Regions from separate parts of the Mesorhizobium huakuii genome, predicted to be linked through region 2. Evidence: predicted binding sites of a transcription regulator. Region 2 holds the regulator's gene; each other region holds the start of a gene.
What was found. Region 2 encodes PhoB, which activates phosphate uptake and scavenging genes when phosphate is short. Its sites were predicted from a motif close to TGTCATNNANCTGTCAT; they were not measured.
Positions count from the first base shown of each region.

Region 1: the regulator PhoB is predicted to act here: its motif matches at 1,744-1,760, upstream of HB778_RS25950 (RNA degradosome polyphosphate kinase).
Region 3: the regulator PhoB is predicted to act here: its motif matches at 2,508-2,524, upstream of HB778_RS16610 (DUF1045 domain-containing protein).
Region 4: the regulator PhoB is predicted to act here: its motif matches at 2,236-2,252, upstream of ppk2 (polyphosphate kinase 2).

Region 1 is NZ_CP050296.1:5,381,500-5,386,013, forward strand. It holds gene HB778_RS25940 (FAD-dependent monooxygenase) at 177-1,415, opposite strand; gene HB778_RS25945 (zinc-finger domain-containing protein) at 1,435-1,680, opposite strand; gene HB778_RS25950 (RNA degradosome polyphosphate kinase) at 1,910-4,111, shown strand; gene ppx (exopolyphosphatase) at 4,111-4,514, shown strand, end outside.
Region 2 is NZ_CP050296.1:2,229,602-2,234,115, forward strand. It holds gene HB778_RS10890 (ROK family protein) at 1-840, shown strand, start outside; gene phoB (phosphate regulon transcriptional regulator PhoB) at 995-1,684, opposite strand; gene phoU (phosphate signaling complex protein PhoU) at 1,704-2,411, opposite strand; gene pstB (phosphate ABC transporter ATP-binding protein PstB) at 2,437-3,240, opposite strand; gene pstA (phosphate ABC transporter permease PstA) at 3,237-4,088, opposite strand; gene pstC (phosphate ABC transporter permease subunit PstC) at 4,092-4,514, opposite strand, start outside.
Region 3 is NZ_CP050296.1:3,335,511-3,340,024, forward strand. It holds gene phnN (phosphonate metabolism protein/1,5-bisphosphokinase (PRPP-forming) PhnN) at 1-490, opposite strand, end outside; gene HB778_RS16605 (alpha-D-ribose 1-methylphosphonate 5-triphosphate diphosphatase) at 487-1,626, opposite strand; gene HB778_RS16610 (DUF1045 domain-containing protein) at 1,676-2,383, opposite strand; gene iolB (5-deoxy-glucuronate isomerase) at 2,621-3,433, opposite strand; gene HB778_RS16620 (DUF3329 domain-containing protein) at 3,438-3,650, opposite strand; gene iolE (myo-inosose-2 dehydratase) at 3,694-4,514, opposite strand, start outside.
Region 4 is NZ_CP050296.1:5,600,022-5,604,535, forward strand. It holds gene HB778_RS26960 (glycosyl transferase family 90) at 44-1,015, shown strand; gene HB778_RS26965 (aldo/keto reductase) at 1,034-2,077, opposite strand; gene ppk2 (polyphosphate kinase 2) at 2,359-3,279, shown strand; gene HB778_RS26975 (dihydrofolate reductase family protein) at 3,545-4,192, opposite strand; gene HB778_RS26980 (glyoxalase superfamily protein) at 4,364-4,514, opposite strand, start outside.

The sequences.
Region 1 (4,514 bases), 3.2 Mb from region 2:
CCCCTCGTGGGGCTCACGAGGGGGGGAGATCGGATGTGGCGTCGGCTTTCGCTAATCTCCAACGTTTGCAAGATGGACGCCGGGGCCAAAGCTGCCGATCTCCCCCAAGGGGGAGATGCCCGGCAGGGCAGAGGGGGCTGTCCCGCCAGCCTATCGGGCTTTGTTGTCTCGACGCTCTACCGCCGAACGACCTTCGGCTCCTGCCAGCCATAAAGCCAGTCAAGGTCGGCCGCGAGCTTCTCCGCCGGCCGTGCCGCCAGCACCAGGTTGCGGGCCAGTGCCACCGGGCCTCGGGCGTGCCAGGCAAGCCGGTTGAGCGAACCACGCCGGATGACCTTGGCGATGCGCGGTCGCCTGAGATTTTCCCAAATGGTGAGGCTTTGTCGCGGATCGGCGGGAAAGTCAGCGACCAGAGCGGCAAGCATCGCGGCGTCCTCGATCGCCATTGCCGCGCCCTGTGCCGCGAACGGCGTCATCGCATGCGCGGCATCGCCAATCAGCGCAATGCCTTGCGGGCTGGTCCACTGCCGTTGTTGGACAGTATGGATCGGAAAGGCCGTCCAGGGGCCTGCCAGGGCGACAAGCTTTCCCAGCGCCTGCGCGGTTCCACGCATGGCTCCGCTGAGGATGGCGGGGTCGGCAAGGCCCGACCAGCCTTCCGCGATGCGCTCGCCCTTGGTGAAGGCGGCGAGGTTGAAGGCGCTGCCCTTGCTGACGGGATAGGCGACCATGTGGAAGCCGGGGTGGAGGAAGGTGGTGACGCAGTCGACGGCGCCAATGGCGGCAAAGGCCTGTCCGGCGGGGCTGTCGGCCGCCACGGTTGCGCGCCATGCCAGTTCCCCGGAAAAACGGCTGGCCGCGAACACGGCTCCGCTTTCCGAACCGGCAAGCCCGCGCACCGATGACCACACGCCGTCGGCGCCGATCAGCAGCAAGCCATGCGCTTCGGCAGTCTCTTCCCCGATCTCCGCGCTTGCCGTGGCGCCATGGGGGCCGGCGGAAACTTTGCCGACACGCGCCCCGGTGGTGAGATGGATGTCAGGCATTTCGGCAGCACGCGCCATTAGGGCGTTCTGCAAATCGGCGCGGTGCGCGACGAGATAGGGAGCTCCCCAGCGGTTTTCACCCGATTGTCCGAGTGGTACACGCGCCAGTTGACGTAGCGTCCTTGCTTCCTTCAGCACCACGGCTTCCGGCCGCACCGCCGCCGGCCGTAGCCGGTCGAGCACGCCGAGCTGGCGAAGAATGTGCGTCGCGTTGGGAGAAAGCTGGATGCCGGCGCCCGCCGCTTCGAGGCGCTGTGCCTGTTCGAAGACCTGCACAGGGTAGCCGCGTTCGGCGAAGGCAATGGCTGCGGTCAGCCCGGCGACGCCCGCCCCGGCGATGACGACTTGCCGGGAGCGCGTGTCGTCCATCAGCTCTGTCGCGAAAGAATCAGGCGGCCTGGTCGATGTAGAGGCAGCCGGCCGGCAGCGTTTCCGTCGCCTTCAGCTTCGGCGAATAGCGATAGAGCGTCGAGCAATAGGGGCAGACTTTCTCATTGTCGTCGCCCATGTCGAGAAACACATGCGGGTGGTCGAAAGGCGGGTTGGCGCCCGTGCACATGAATTCCTTGACCCCGATGTCGATCGCCGGATGGCCGGCATCGTTCTGGAAATGGGGAATGGAACCGCCTGCCATCGTCGTCTCCTTAACGCAGTCTCTCATGCATCTGGATCATAACAGGTCTCTTTGCAAGATCGATGAAATGAAACTGTCGCAAAAGCCTGTCAGAGGATAAGTTGAGCCGGTTAAGTGTGTGACCGCGGACGCAAAGCGATTCCGCGACCGATCATGCGTCACAAAGGCATGTTAGAGCGTCCATCGCCATGTGGCGGCGCTGCAAAAGGAACGGTTACGGGCAGGAACCATGAATGAACTGAAGCCGGTGCAGAGCGAATTCGTCAACGTCGAGACGGCCAGTTCAGAGGGCGGTAACCCGGATCGCTTCGTCAACCGCGAGTTTTCCTGGCTGCAGTTCAATCGCCGCGTGCTCGAGGAATCGCTGAACACCCATCACCCGCTGCTGGAACGCGTCCGCTTCCTGTCTATCTCGGCAGCCAATCTCGACGAGTTCTTCATGGTGCGTGTCGCCGGCCTCGCCGGCCAGGTGCGCGAAGGCATCACGCTGAAAAGCCCTGACGGCCGCACGCCCGAACAGCAGCTCGAACAGCTGCTGCGCGAGGTCGAGCGGCTGCAGGAAGACCAGCAGAAGAGCCTTTCGGCGCTCACCGTGCTGCTCAACAAGGAAGGCATCGAGAGCATTGCGCGAGATGCACTGACCAAGGACGAGAAGGTCTGGCTGGAAGAGCATTTCCAGGACCAGGTGTTTCCGGTGCTCACTCCGCTGTCGATCGACCCGGCGCATCCGTTCCCGTTCATTCCCAATCTCGGCTTCTCGATGGCGCTGCAGCTGCGCCATCGCAAGAATGGCGAGGAGATGAGCGCGCTCTTGCGCCTGCCGGTGGCGCTGAAGCGCTTCATCCGCCTGCCGGATCGCAAGCACCATGTCCGCTTCATCCCGCTGGAAGAGGCGGTCGGCCTCTATATCGGCAAGCTGTTCCCCGGCTATGAGGTCAAGGGTTCCGGCACATTCCGCATCATCCGCGACAGTGATATCGAGGTCGAGGAGGAGTCGGAAGATCTCGTGCGCCTGTTCGAGACGGCGCTGAAGCGCCGCCGCCGCGGTTCGGTGATCCGCATCGAGTTCGACAAGCTGATGCCTGGCGAATTGCGCGATTTCGTCGCCGGCGAGCTCGGTGTCTCGTCGAGCCGTATCAGCGTACTCACAGGCCCGCTGGCGCTCAGCCAGATCTCCGAAATCGTTGCCATTCCCCGCGAGGATCTGAAGTTCACGCCCTACAATCCGCGCTTTCCCGAGCGCATCCGCGAGCATGGCGGCGACTGTTTTGCCGCCATTCGCGAGAAGGACATCGTCGTCCACCACCCCTACGAATCCTTCGACGTCGTTGTGCAGTTCCTGCGCCAGGCGATGGCCGATCCCGAAGTGGTGGCGATCAAGCAGACGCTTTACCGGACCTCCAACGACAGCCCGATCGTGCGCGCGCTGGTCGACGCGGCCGAGGCAGGCAAGTCGGTGACCGCACTTGTCGAGCTCAAGGCCCGCTTCGACGAGGAGGCCAACATCCGCTGGGCGCGCGACCTCGAGCGTGCCGGCGTGCAGGTCGTGTTCGGTTTCCTCGAGCTCAAGACCCACGCCAAGATGTCGCTGGTGGTGCGGCGCGAGGACGGCAAGCTGCGCAACTACGTGCATCTCGGCACCGGCAACTATCACCCGGTCACCGCGCGCATCTATACCGACCTGTCCTTCTTCACCACCGATCCGACAATCGCGCGCGACGTCGCCCAGCTGTTCAACTTCATCACCGGCTATGCCGAGCCGACCGATGAAATGCGGATCGCGATCTCGCCATTCACGCTGAGAAGCCGCATCCTCAAGCACATTTCCGACGAAGTCGCCCATGCGTTGGAAGGAAAGCCGGCGCGCATTTGGATGAAGATGAACGCGCTTGTCGACCCGATCATCATCGACGCGCTTTACGATGCCAGCCGCGTTGGGGTCGAGATCGACCTCGTCGTGCGCGGTATCTGCTGCCTGCGGCCGCAGGTGCCGGGCCTGTCGGAAAACATCCGGGTCAAGTCGATCGTCGGCCGCTTCCTCGAACACAGCCGCATCTATTGCTTCGGCAACGGCCATGGCCTGCCTTCCGACGAGGCGATCGTCTACATCTCCTCGGCCGACCTGATGCCGCGCAATCTCGACCGTCGTGTCGAGACCATGGTGCCGATCACCAATCCAACTGTGCATGAACAGATTTTGGGCCAGATCATGCTGGGCAACATCATGGACAATCAGCAAAGTTTCGACGTATTGGCTGATGGAACCTCCCGGCGCGTCGTGCTGGAAGAGGGCGAGGAACCGTTCAACGCGCAGGAATATTTCATGACCAATCCGAGCCTGTCCGGACGGGGTGACGCGCTGAAGTCGCATGCGCCCAAGCGCATTGCGCAGTTCAAGCGCCGCAAGAAGAACGCCGCAGCGTCCACCTGATGCTGTCTGATTCCCAGGGCCGGCTGCAGGACCGCCGACCGCTGTCCATCATCGACATCGGGTCGAATTCGATCCGCCTCGTTGTCTATGAGGGGCTGGCGCGCTCGCCGACCATGCTGTTCAACGAAAAGATGCTGGCTGGTCTTGGCCGCGGCATCGTTTCGACCGGAAAGCTCGACCCCGAAGCGGTGACCCGCTCGATGGAAGAGTTCCGCCGCTTTCGCGCGCTGTCCGACCAGGCTGGCTCCGAGCATATGTATGTTTTGGCCACCGCCGCCGCGCGCGAGGCCATCAACGGTCCCGATTTCATCCACCGCGCCGAGGACGTGCTCAAGACCGAAATCCGCGTCATCAGCGGGCGGCAGGAGGCCTATTATTCGGCGCTCGGTGTCATTTCCGGCTT
Region 2 (4,514 bases):
CTCGAGGATCCCGATATCGACGTGCGCAGCGTCGCCCGCATCGCACTGGCAATCCAGGGCATCACAGACACCGAGGCCCGGGCGATGCTGTGGTCGCCGATCACGCCACAGACCGACATCGCCTTCGCCGATATACTCGAAGCCGAGTTCGGCATCCCCGCCACCATGGAAAACGACTGCAACATGATGGCGGTGGCGCTGCGCTGGCGCGATCCCGAGCGTTACCGCGACGACTTCATCGCCATCCTGCTTTCGCACGGCATCGGCATGGGGCTGGTGTTGAAGGGCGAGCTGTTCACCGGCACCCATTCCTCGGGCGGCGAGTTCGGCCACATGATCCATCGGCCAGGCGGCGCGCTCTGCCGCTGCGGGCGGCGCGGCTGCGTCGAGGCCTATGCCGGCAACTACGCCATCTGGCGCAATGCCCGGCAGCTCGGTGAGGACACCGAGCCGGTCGCAGATGTCAGCGACGCCCAGATGCGGGCACTGGCCGCGACGGCGCGGGAACGGGACGGGCCCGAGCGCGAAGCCTATCGTAAAGCCGGCGAGGCGCTCGGCTATGGCCTCGGCAGCCTGTTCGCGCTGATCGATCCCGCACCCGTCGCCATGGTCGGCGTCAGCGCCGCCGCCTTCGACCTGATCGAGCCGGCATTGCGCGAGGCGATCGCCCAGACCGCTGGCGGCCAGCACTCGAAATCGATTTCCTTCGACACCGAACCGAACGAACTGCCGCTGATCCGCGAAGGCTGCGCCATGCGCGCACTGACCTTCGTCGACCAGGAGATTTTCGCGCCGGGCGGGCAGGGTAAGTCAGGCGTTGCCGGCAAGAACGTTGCCTGAGTAACGCGCAGGGATATGTTGAGATTCAGGTCAGGCCGAGTCGAGAATGGCGGGTTCCGAGAACCGGAACGGAGCGGACATTTGGGTCCGTGAGTACCGGAAGCGCGGGAAACCGCCATTCGCAGGCCGGCATCACCTGAATATCAGCATATCCCTAATCCTCGCGGATCGCGTAGCCCGCCCCCCGAATGGTCCTGATAACATCGGGCATGCGGCCATTGTTGACCGCCTTGCGCAGCCGGCCGACATGCACGTCCACGGTGCGCTCGTCGATGTAGATCGTCTCGCCCCAGACATTGTCGAGCAACTGGCTGCGCGAGAACACGCGACCGGGATGGCGCATCATGAATTCGAGCAGGCGGAACTCGGTCGGCCCGAGCCGGATCTCGCTCTTCTTGCGATAGACCCGGTGCGATTCGCGGTCGAGCACGATGTCGCCGACCTTGAGCACGCTGGACAGAACTTCCGGCTTGGCGCGGCGCAGCAGCGCCTTGACGCGAGCCATGAATTCCGGCGTCGAGAACGGCTTGACCAGATAGTCGTCGGCGCCGGTCGAAAGGCCGCGCACACGGTCGCTTTCCTCGCCGCGCGCGGTCAGCATGATGATCGGCAGCCGCTCGGTCTCGGGCCGCATCCGCAGGCGCCGGCAGAGTTCGATGCCGGACACCGCCGGCACCATCCAGTCGAGCACCAGAAGGTCGGGCACGTTTTCCTGCAGGCGGATTTCGGCTTCGTCGCCGCGTGTCACCACCTCGACCTGGTAACCCTCCGATTCCAGATTGTAGCGGAGGAGCACGCCAAGCGGCTCCTCATCCTCCACCACCATGATGCGTGGTGCGATCATCGATTGGTTACCCCTGCGCTCAGGCCGCCGGCGCCGACATCGCCGTCTCGTCCTGTTTTGGACGGTTGGCGGGCAGTTGCGTGCCGGTCAGGACATAGTACGCGTTTTCGGCGATGTTGGTCACATGGTCGCCGATGCGTTCGAGATTCTTGGCGCAGAACAGCAGATGCGTGCAAGCCGTGATGTTGCGCGGATCCTCCATCATATAGGTCAGCAGTTCGCGGAAGACGGAGGTGTATTTGACGTCGATGCGCTCGTCGTCGGCGCGCAGCTTCGCCAGCGCGGCGGCATCGCGCGCCGCATACTCTTCGATCACGCCCTGCACCTGGATCAACACCAGCTGCGCCATGGCGTCGATGGAGTGCGAAAGATCGCGCGGCGTGGCGCTGAGCCCGACGGTGCCGACGCGCTTGGCGATGTTCTTGGCAAGATCGCCGATGCGTTCGAGGTCGCCGGCCATGCGGATCGAGCCGACGACATGACGCAGATCGTCGGCCATAGGCTGGCGCTTGGCGATCAGTGTGATGGCGCGGTCGTCGAGCTCGCGCTGGCGCGCATCCATGATGGCGTCGTCGGAGACCACGCGCTGTGCCAGAGCATTGTCGGAATTCAGCAGTGCCTTGGTGGCACCGCCGACCATCGAGCCGGCGAGATCGCCCATGTCGCTGATCAGTCTGCTGATCTGTCCGAGATCCTCGTCGAAGGCTGCGACTGTATGTTCGGCCATGATCCTGGTCCTCGTATGCGTGCGATCAGCCGAAGCGGCCGGTGATGTAGTCTTGCGTGCGCTTCTCGCGAGGCGACGTGAAGATCTTCTCGGTTTTGTCGAACTCGACCAGTTCGCCCAGATACATGAAGGCGGTCTGCTTCGACACGCGCGCCGCCTGCTGCATATTGTGGGTGACGATGACGATCGTGTAGTCGGCTTGCAATTCGTCGATCAGCTCCTCGATCTTGGCGGTCGACAGCGGGTCGAGCGCCGAGGCCGGCTCGTCGAGCAGGATGACTTCCGGCTTCACCGCCACGGTGCGGGCGATGCACAGCCGCTGCTGCTGGCCGCCCGACAGGCTGAGGCCGCTGGCATTGAGCTTGTCCTTGACCTCGGTCCAGAGTGCCGCGCGCTTCAGCGCCTGCTCGACACGGCCGTCCATCTCGGCCTTGCTGATCTTCTCATAGAGCCTGACGCCGAAAGCGATGTTCTCGTAGATCGACATCGGGAACGGCGTCGGCTTCTGGAACACCATGCCGATCTTGGTGCGCAGCAGGTTGAGGTCCTGCGAGCGGTCGAGAACGTTCTGGCCGTCGAGCAGCACCTGGCCCTCGGCGGTCTGCTTGGGATAGAGCTCGTAGATGCGGTTGAAGACGCGCAGCAGCGTCGACTTCCCGCAGCCCGAAGGGCCGATGAAGGCGGTGACGCTGCGTTCGGGCAGCGACAGCGTGATATCCTTCAGGGCCTTCGACTGGCCATAGTAGAAGTTGAGGTTCTTGACCTCGATCTTGGCCTTGGCCACCGCCTCGGCGGCGATCGTCATGTCTGGAGACAACATCTGGCTCATTTGTCCTCTCTGCGTCCGGTCAGGCTGCGCGCAAAGATGCTGAGCGCGAGAACCGTCAATGTGATGATGAGTGCGCCGGTCCAGGCCAGCTGCTGCCATTCCTCGTAAGGGCTGAGAGCGAACTGGAAGATGGTGACAGGCAGGCTGGCCATCGGCGCGTTGAGATTGCTCGACCAGAACTGGTTGTTCAGCGCCGTGAAAAGAAGCGGCGCCGTCTCGCCGGAGATGCGGGCGATGGCCAGCAATATGCCGGTGACGATGCCGGAAAGTGCGGCGCGGTAGGCAACCGAGCGGATCACCACCCAGCGCGGCGCGCCGATCGCGGTGCCGGCTTCGCGCAAGGCGTTTGGCACCAGATTGAGCATGTCTTCAGTGGTGCGCACCACGACCGGGATGACCAGGATGGCAAGTGCGACGGCGCCGGCGATTGCTGAGAAATGCCCCATCGGCCGCACCATCAGCTCATAGACGAACAGGCCGATGATGATCGACGGAGCCGACAAAAGGATGTCGTTGATGAAGCGCACCACGGTGGTGAGCTTCGAGAAGCGGCCGTACTCGGCCATGTAGGTGCCGGCCAACACGCCGATCGGCGTGCCGACGATGATGCCGATGATGGTCATCACGATGCTGCCGTAGATGGCGTTGAGCAGGCCGCCGGCATCGCCGGGCGGTGGCGTCATTTCCGTGAAGACCGACAGTGAGAGGCCGGACAGGCCCTTGTAGAGCAGGGCGCCAAGGATCAGCGCCAGCCAGGCAAGGCCGATGCCGGCGGCAACGACGCACAGCGTCATCATCACGCCATTCTTGCGCTTGCGGCTCTGGTGAAGCGATGCGGCTGTCGACATCGGTCAGGCTCCGGTGCGGGCGTCAATGCGCATCAGCATGTAGCGGGCGATGGCAAGGATCAGGAAGGTGATGACGAACAGGATCAGGCCGAGCGCCACCAGCGAGGAGGTGTAGAGATCGCCGACCGCTTCGGTGAATTCGTTGGCGATGGTCGCCGAGATGGTCGTTGCCGGCGCAAACAGCGACGTCGAGATGCGGTGCGCGTTGCCGATGACGAAGGTCACCGCCATCGTTTCGCCGAGCGCACGGCCGAGAGCGAGCATGACGCCGCCCATGATGCCGATGCGCGTGTAAGGAATGACGACCCGGCGCGTGACTTCCCAGGTCGTGCAGCCGATGCCATAGGCCGATTCCTTGAGCACCGATGGCACCGTATCAAAGACGTCCTTGGTGATCGAGGTGATGAAAGGCAGGATCATGATGGC
Region 3 (4,514 bases), 1.1 Mb from region 2:
CCAGCCGCGCCAGCACTTCGCCGCGCGACTCGCGGCCGCGCATCGCCAGCCGCTCGGCCAGCACATCGGGCGAAGCGGTGATCTCGACAATGGCCAGATTGGCGTAGCGCTCGCGCAAGGTGGGGATGATCGCGCGCGATACGTTCGCCACTGCGACATGGCCATTGGCGACCGACCAGTTGACATCGGCAGGCAGGCCGTAGCGCAGGCCATGCGCCTCCCACGAGATGGCGAAGGCGCCGTCGGCCTCGGCCTCGACGAAAGCGGCGTCGGCCAGCGTGTCGTGATCCTCGCTTGCCGCATCGCTCGGCCTGGTGATGACGCGGCGCACGAATTCCAGCCGGGTCTCATCAGCGAAGAGTGTGCGGGCGTAGCCGATCACCGTGTCCTTGCCGGCACCGCTGGGCCCCACGACGGCGACAAACACGCCATGGCGGATCGGGAACGTTTCAGCGGACAACTCACGCTCGATCAAGGCCGACACCATCATGCGACCCGGCGCCCCTGACGCCAGACGGTGCGCACGACCGGAACATGGTCGTCGACGCGCACGCGCACCAGATCGGCCCGGCGGCCCTGCTCGATGATGCCGCGGTCGCTCAGGCCAACGGCTTCGGCCGGGTTCTTCGAAACCATGGCGACCGCCTGTGGCAGCGAAATCCCTTCGACCATGTCGCCGAGGAAGAAGGCCGACTGGATCAGGCTGAAGGGGATATAGTCCGAAGACAAGATGTCGAGCAGGCCATCGCTGGCCAGCGTGCGGGCCGAGACATTGCCCGAATGCGAGGCGCCACGCATGACGTTGGGCGCCCCCATCAGCACGCCGAGGCCGGCGGCCTTCGAAGCGCGCGCCGCTTCCTCGGTGGTCGGGAATTCGGCGACCCGCACGCCTTGCTCGATCGCCTCGTCGACATGGCCCGATGTGGCGTCGTCATGGCTGGCCAGCACGATGCCGCGCTGATGGCAGGCCGCGGCGATCACCGCGCGGTTCGGTGCCGAATTGCGTGCCGATTCCGCCATCCGCTTCTCGCAGAACAGTTTGAAGTCGCGGTCGGTCAGCTTCAGCTTGCGCTGGTAGTAATAGGCATAGGTTTCGAGATTGACGAATTGGCGCTGGCCGGGCGCATGGTCCATCAGCGAGGCCAGCTTGACCCGGTCGTCCTCGTCGAAATTGGCGAAGGCCTGCAGGCAATCCGGCGCCGAAACCTCGCAGCGAAGATGCAGGAAGTGATCGGCCCGCAGACGATCCTGCGCGACGCTGTCCTCGATTGCATCGGCCAGCTTGCGGATGTCGGCGGAGGTGAGATCGGCGTCCTCGTCCATACCGACGCGCAAGGCGTCTAGCACGGTGGTGATGCCGGCGGTCGCCACCTGCGCGTCATGGGCAAGCACGGCGGCGATCGGGTTCCAGCGCACCTTCGGCCGCGGCGCGTAATGACCCTCCAGATGGTCGGTGTGCAGCTCGACCAGCCCCGGAATGACATAGTCGCCGCCCATATCCTCGCCGGTCCGGCCAGAACCTGCATCGATGCCGGCGATAAAGCCGTCACGCAGCACCAGCGACCCCTCGACAATCTCGTCGGCAAGCACGATGCGGGCGTTGGAAAGAACGGTCTCGGCGGTCATTTCAGGCAGTCCTCGATTATCTGGCCTTGATTCTTCGGGCAGGCTTTGTTCAGGCGATTTTTCTGGCCGGGCGGCGTCCTAGCGCGTGTTGCGAAAGCACCATGAACGGCGCGCCGGGTTCGGGTTCGACAAACAGCGTCAGCGCGTCCACCAGCACCGGCTGCCGCAGCACATCGGCGAACAGGCTGTCGATTGCTGCGCGCAAACGTGGGCTTTCCTGTGGCCCGGCCCGGCCCGACAGCGTCATGTGGAAGCGGAAGGTCTCGAAGACATAGGGGTAGCCCCACTGGCAGAGATTGCGGAACTCGGCCGGCTTCAGCGAATCCGGGCTGCGCCGCTCGATCTCGGCCTCGGTCAGCGGCGCGCGAAAGCGGTCGAAATCGCGCACCACGTCGTCGGCGAAACGGTTGAGCGGCGGCAGCGAACCTTCCGGCACCAGTGCGAAGAAGCTGTCGATCTGGCTGACGACGAGGCGCGGGATCGTCACCACCGGCGTCGCTTCGGCAAAATGGTCGAGCCCTGCGCGCAGCGAGGTCTCCGTTTCGTTGGCAGCCAGGCGGAAGGGGGCCTTCAGCGTCGCGTGGAAGCCATAACGGCGCGCCGAAGCGGTGTGGAAGGCGACTTCCGCCGCCGAGAGGTCCGCCACGGCCTCAACCGGCCTTGTCGCAGCGCCGAACGGGTCTCGGCCCAGCCAGTTGGCGGCGATCCGCGCCAGCGGTTCGTCCTGCCGGGGGGTGAAGTAGATGGCATAACGCATGGGAAGTCCTCGTTAAAGCGCGCCGCGACGCGCTTTAAGTCTTCATTTGGTGCATGTCGTCGTCCCAAAACCGCTGCACACTTTTGGGCGACATGCACTGGCCTCGCTGCCATAGGTGATTTCCATGACGGATTGACGAAGCTTTGAAGGGTTTTCGAAGGCAAATCGTCCCAATAAGTCCTTAGCCGACGATTTTTCCAAGCTGGACCAATAGGTTCAGCCGGAAATGCAAAACGCTCAGGCCTTCATCAACCATTCGTGCTCGGGTGCATTGTGGAATTTCCACGTCCGCTTCGGCCCGGCCATGACATTGAGATAATAGAGGTCGTAGCCATGGCAGGCGGCGCAGGGGTGATACCCCTTGGGCACCAGCACGACATCGCCATCCTCGATCGCCATCGCTTCGTCGAGCGCCCGATGGCCATTCGTGTCGGCGTCGGTATAGACGCGCTGGAAGGCAAAGCCCTGCGGCGGGTTGAGGCGATGGTAGTAGGTTTCCTCGAGGTAGGACTCAGCCGGCAGATTGTCCTGGTCATGCTTGTGCGGCGGATAGCTCGACGTGTGGCCGCCCGGCGTGATGACCTCGACCACCAGCAGCGAGTCTGCCGGCTTGCCTTCCGGCAGGATGTTGGTGACGTAGCGCGTGTTGGTGCCCTTGCCGCGCACTTCCTGGCCGAGATCGTCCGGCCCGATCACCCGAACCGGCAAACCACCGCCCAATCCCGGCGCCGAGCAGACCGCGAGCTCCAATTCGGTATCAGCCGTTACCGACCAGTCCGATCCGGCGGGCACATAGACCGACCACGGCTTGCCTTCGAAGGGTGACATGCGTCCGCCGAGCAGGCCAAGATCCTTGCCGCCTGCCTTCGCCGTGCCTTTGCCGGTGACGAAGACCAGGCAGACTTCGCGATCCTCCGTCTTTCCCGAGGCGGTCTCGCCGGGCTTCAGCCGGTGCAGGTCGAAACCGACATAGGTCCAGCCGGCGCTCTTCGGCGTCACATGTGCAACGCGGCCATGGCCCTTGTCGGCTTTGACGAGCAGTTTCGACATCGGGTTACTCCTTCGGTTCGGCCTCGGCCTTGTTCTCATCGGCCGGCTCGTAGAGGTAGAAGAACTGCCAGACGCCATAACCGGCAAAGCCGAGCGCGATGACGCCCCAGAATGGCGTACCGGTGGCGAACTCGATGATCGACCAGATGACGCAGACCGCGACCACGGCGACACGGCGCCAAAGCGGGCGGAAGAACGGGTGCTCGGAATCTTTCATCGGCCCAATCTACAGCAACCTGCCTCGCCGTGAACCCATCGCCTCAGGCATTCGGGAAGCCCTGGGTCTCCACCGTATAGCCGGCAGCTGTCATCACCCGCATCAGCTCCTTGTGGCCGACTTGCGCCATCTTGAGCGGCGGGTTCTTCTTTGGGTCTTGCTCGGCCTCGACCACGAACCAGCCCTCATAGCCATGGTCGGCGAAGCGTTGCACGATGGCGCCGAAATCCAGCGAACCGTCGCCCGGCACGGTGAAGGCGCCGAGCGCCACGGCGTCGAGGAAGGACTGTTTCGTGCGGTCGAGCTTGTCGATCACGCCCATGCGCACATCCTTCACATGGACATGGCTGATGCGCTTGTGGTGGTTGTCGACGGCGCGCAGCACATCGCCGCCGGCAAAGGCCAGGTGTCCGGCGTCGAGCAGCAGCGGAATGCCTTCGCCGGAATGGCGTATGAAGGCATCGAGCTCCGGCTCGGTCTCGACCACGGCCGCCATGTGATGGTGATAGGACAGCGGCATGCCCTGTTCGGCGCACCATTCGCCGAATTCGGTCAGGCGCCTTGCATAGGCCTTCATCTCGTCGCCCGACAGTTTCGGCTTGGTGGCGAGCGGTTTTGAGCGGTCGCCCTGGATCGAACGGCCGACCTCGCCATAGACGATGCAAGGCGCATTGACCGCCTTGAACAGGTCGATCATCGGCTGGATGCGATCCTTGTTCTTGCCCATCTCCTCATCGACCAGCGTGCCGGAAAACCAGCCGCCGCATAGTGTGACGTCGGCTGCCTTCAGGATCGGCAGCATGACGGCGGGATCGTTGGGAAAACGCCGGCCCATCTCCATGCCGGTGAAGCCGGCCGAGCGCG
Region 4 (4,514 bases), 3.4 Mb from region 2:
CCAGCGTGTTGAGAGCTGCCTGTTTGTTTTGATCAAGTGAATCATGGCCTCAATCGCGCGAACGTCGGCAAAGGTTTTCTACTATGCGCGAAACGCCGCGCGCGACATCTTTCCACAAGCCCTGTTCCGCCGCAGGCTGGCCGTTCGCCTGGAAAAGGCGAGGCTTTGCGATGAGGCTGCGCGCCGACGGTTGAACTACTACAACAAGCTGCAGGATGGTTTCGCGCCCAGCGCCAATGCCATGCGCATCAGCAAGCTGCCCTTCACGCCGACCATGTACTATTACGACCTGAAGGAATTCGCCCGCTACTTCGACCCCGGATTGCTCATCGACATCGAATTCGGCGACGTCAGGAATGTGCCGAAAGTGCCGACGATCGTAAAGGACCGGCCGATCCGTGATGATGACAAGAACGCGGTCATCATGAAGCTCGACAAGTTTCGTCACTTCCAGATGCCGGCCGACGCTATCTCGTTCGGTGACAAGCTGCCGGCCGTGGTCTGGCGCGGCGATCTCAACAATCCGATCAGGACACGGTTTCTGCAAGCGGTGCGCGATCTGCCGTTCTGCGATGCCGGCTCGCACAAGCCCAACGCGCCGGCCGAATACGCCAAGCCCTTTCTCAGCATCGGCCAGCACCAGCGCTACCGCTACATCGTCTCGCTCGAAGGCAATGACGTGGCGACCAACCTCAAATGGATCTTGAACTCGAAGTCGCTCTGCCTGATGCCGCCACCGACATACGAGACATGGTTCGCGGAGCGGCAGCTCGAGGCCAATGTCCATTATGTGCCGCTTGATCTGAATTTCGCTGATCTCGGCGAGAAGGTGCGCTATTTCGAACGGCATCCGGCGCAGGCCGAGCGCATCGTCGCCGCGGCCAACGCCTATTGCCGGAAATTTTCCAATGAGCGAGACGAGCAGGCGATCTCCCTGCTCGTGCTCTACAAATATTTCGTGCTCAGCGGCCAGATCGAACCCGATCCCGAACTCTGGCGCTTCATCGAGGGCTAGCGCGCCTCCGCCTGATGGTCAGATGACGCTGCGGTCGAGAACCATGTCGGCGGGGCCGAAGCGATCCTTTGCCGTCAATTGCTGGTGCCAATAGGGGTAGAGCACGGGCGGGCGGCTGACCGCGTCGAGGCGCTGGCGTTCTTCCGGGCTGAGCTCCAGACTTGCGGCCGCGAGATTGTCCTTGAGCTGGGCGTCGTTGCGGGCGCCGATCACCAGCGAGGAGACGGCGGGGCGGCCAAGCAGCCAGGCAAGCGCCACCTGTGCTGCCGACACGCCGCGGGCCTTGCCGATCTCGACCAGCACATCGACGATCCGCCAGAGCCGGTCCTCGTCGCGGATCGGCGGTTCCGACCAGCCAGCGAGCTGCCGCGCGGTCGGGCTGTCGCGGTGGTATTTGCCGGACAGCAAGCCGCCGGCGAGCGGGCTCCAGACCAGCACGCCCAACCCCTGGTCGACCGAGATCGGCAGCAGTTCATATTCGGCCTCGCGGGCCTCCAGCGTGTAGTGGATCTGCTGGGTGACGAAGCGCTGCTGGTGGCGGCTGTCGCTGATGGCGAGCCCCTTCATCACCTGCCAGCCGGACCAGTTGGAGCAGCCGATATGGCGCACCTTGCCCTGGCTGACCAAAGTGTCGAGCGCGGCGATGGTTTCCTCGACCGGGGTAAGGCCGTCCCACTGGTGGACGAAATAGATGTCGATGACGTCGGTCTTCAGCCGCTTCAGGCTCTTCTCGCACTCACGGATCAGATGGTGGCGCGACAGGCCTTCGTCGTTAGGCCCGCTGCCGATCCGCATGCGTGCCTTGGACGCGATCAGCACGTCGTTCTTGCGCTTGCCGCCGAGCGCCTCGCCGATGATCTCCTCCGACAAGCCGTTCGAATAGACATTGGCGGTGTCGATGAGGTTGATGCCGGCGTCGATGCACATGTCGATCATGCGCTTGGCTTCGGCAAGATCGCTGTTGCCGACCGCGGCGAACGGGCCTGCGCCGCCGAAGGTCATGGTGCCCAAAGTCAGTGTCGAAACCTTCAGGCCGGAACGGCCAAGGGTGCGGTATTCCATGTTAGTCCTCGCGATTGTGTTGAATGGGGGCGCCGCCGAAGGGCCGCCCGGAATGCGACCCGGGATTTGTAGGACAATTTGGCCGCCTTGTCGCCATGCCAGGACGGCGGATCAATCATACCTCGCGGGATTTGTGGCGACGGCGATCGCGCTTGGGCTGCAATAAAACCGTCACTGCCGGCCTATATTGAATTCGGCTAAGGTGTTTCCATTCCAGGCCGCAGGCCAGCAGTTTGGGGTGCCGGACATGAACCGACAGGCTTGCAAGCGGAGCGACCGATATGACCGAGCTAAGACAGAATTCTCCCGCCAAGGACTGGCTCGAAGCCGAGCTCGCCGACACGCTCGACGAAGATTATGAGCTTGAACTGTCGGAGCCGGCGCTGTCGATGGAGATCGCCAAGATCTACAAGAACGCGCATCCGCCTTCGATCGACCGCATGCAATATTTTCGCGACCTGATCACCTTGCAATCCGAGCTGATCAAGCTGCAGTCCTGGGTCGCCTACCACAAGAAGAAGCTGGTGGTGATTTTTGAGGGCCGCGACTCTGCCGGCAAAGGTGGCGTCATCAAGCGCATCACCCAGCGGCTCAATCCGCGCATCGCCCGTGTCGTGGCGCTGCCGGCGCCGACCGAGCGCGAGAAGTCGCAATGGTATTTCCAGCGCTATGTGCCGCATCTGCCGGCAGGTGGCGAGATCGTGCTGTTCGACCGCTCTTGGTACAACCGCTCCGGCGTCGAGCGGGTGATGGGATTTGCCGATGGCGGGCAGGTCGAGGAATTTTTCCGCGACGTGCCCGAGTTCGAGCGCATGCTGGTGCGCTCGGGCATCACCGTGGTCAAATACTGGTTCTCGATCACCGATGAGGAACAGCAGATGCGCTTCCTGATGCGCATCCACGATCCGATGAAGCAGTGGAAGCTGTCGCCGATGGATTTGCAGTCGCGCGTGCGCTGGGAGCAGTACACCAAGGCCAAGGAAGAGACCTTCGCCCGCACCAACATTCCCGAGGCGCCCTGGTTCATCGTTGAAGGCAACGACAAGAAGCGCGCGCGGCTGAACTGCATCGATCATCTGCTCAAGCAGATGCCGTATGAAGAGGTGCCGCACGAGGAGATCACGCTGCCGGAACGCGTCTTCAACCCCGAATACGAGCGCCAGACGCTGCCACGCGAGCTTTACGTGCCGGAGAAGTATTGAGCATTTTTTTCGTTCTCCCCGTTCACGGGGAGGTGAGGAGTGGTCTGCGCTGCAGACGAAAAGCCAACTGCTTGGCTTTTCGAACGACGAACGCCGAAGGGCGGATGAGGAGCAGCGCCAGCGTCGAAAGTTGAGCTTGGCCATTCTTCAACAGTATGCGATCGCTGGCGTCGTCGGCAGCGCAAACCTTCCAAACGTCAGCGCCGCCCCTCATTGCCCTGCCGGGCATTTCTCCCCGTATAGTGACGGGGAGAAAGAGCTCTCGCTACGCCCGCTTGATCAGCACATGCGTGGCAAGCGCCGTCGCCACCTGCTCGGTGCATTGATAGCCAAGCTTCAGCATATCCAGGCCGGCAAACAGGTGCTCGCCCTTGCCAAGCAACACCGGCGAGATTGCCAGATGCATCTCGTCGATCAACCTCTCTTGCAGATACTGCCGGATGGTGGCGACGCCGCCGCCAACCCGCACATCCTTGCCATCAGCCGCCGCCTTCGCCTGCTTGAGCGCCGAATGGATGCCGTTGGTCACAAAATAAAACTTCGTGCCGCCTTCCATCGTGATCGGTGCCCGCTCGTGCTGCGTCAGCACGAAGACCGGCACATGGTACGGCGGGTTGTCGCCCCACCAGCCTTTCCAGCTGTCGTCAGGCCAGTCGCCGCGGATCGGCCCGAACATGTTGCGGCCAAGGATCCAGGCGCCGACATTTTCGAAGCTGCGCGCCGCGAACGCCTCGTTGATATCGGTGGTGCCGCCATCTTGTCCGAGCACCATCTCACGGAAGGTGCGGGTGCCGACAAACCACTTGTGCAAGGATTGCCCACCAACGCCGAGCGGATTTTGCAGATCCTGATCGGGACCGGCGCCATAGCCGTCGAGCGACAGGGTGAAAGCGTTGACGCGAAGTTTGGACATGGAGCCTCCTAACCAATTATGTCTGCAGCCGGTTTCTTGTAGCAAACCGATTGCAATTCGCAAGCGGTATTCCTCACAATGCAGACACGTCCTGACAACGTCGCCAAGTGACGTCCGAACTGTTCCGTGTTGATGCGCTGGGGTGGCCGCCGAAGCAGACGCAATATGAGGCTATTCGCCGGTGCGTTCCATGAAGCGGATGTGGTTGCTGAACGGGTCGATGACCTCGACCGTCAGCCGTCCATCCTCCTGTTCCAGACCAGGCTTCATGTAGCGGTAGTCCTTGGCCGCAAGCTGTTTGTGAAAGTCGCGGATACCTTTC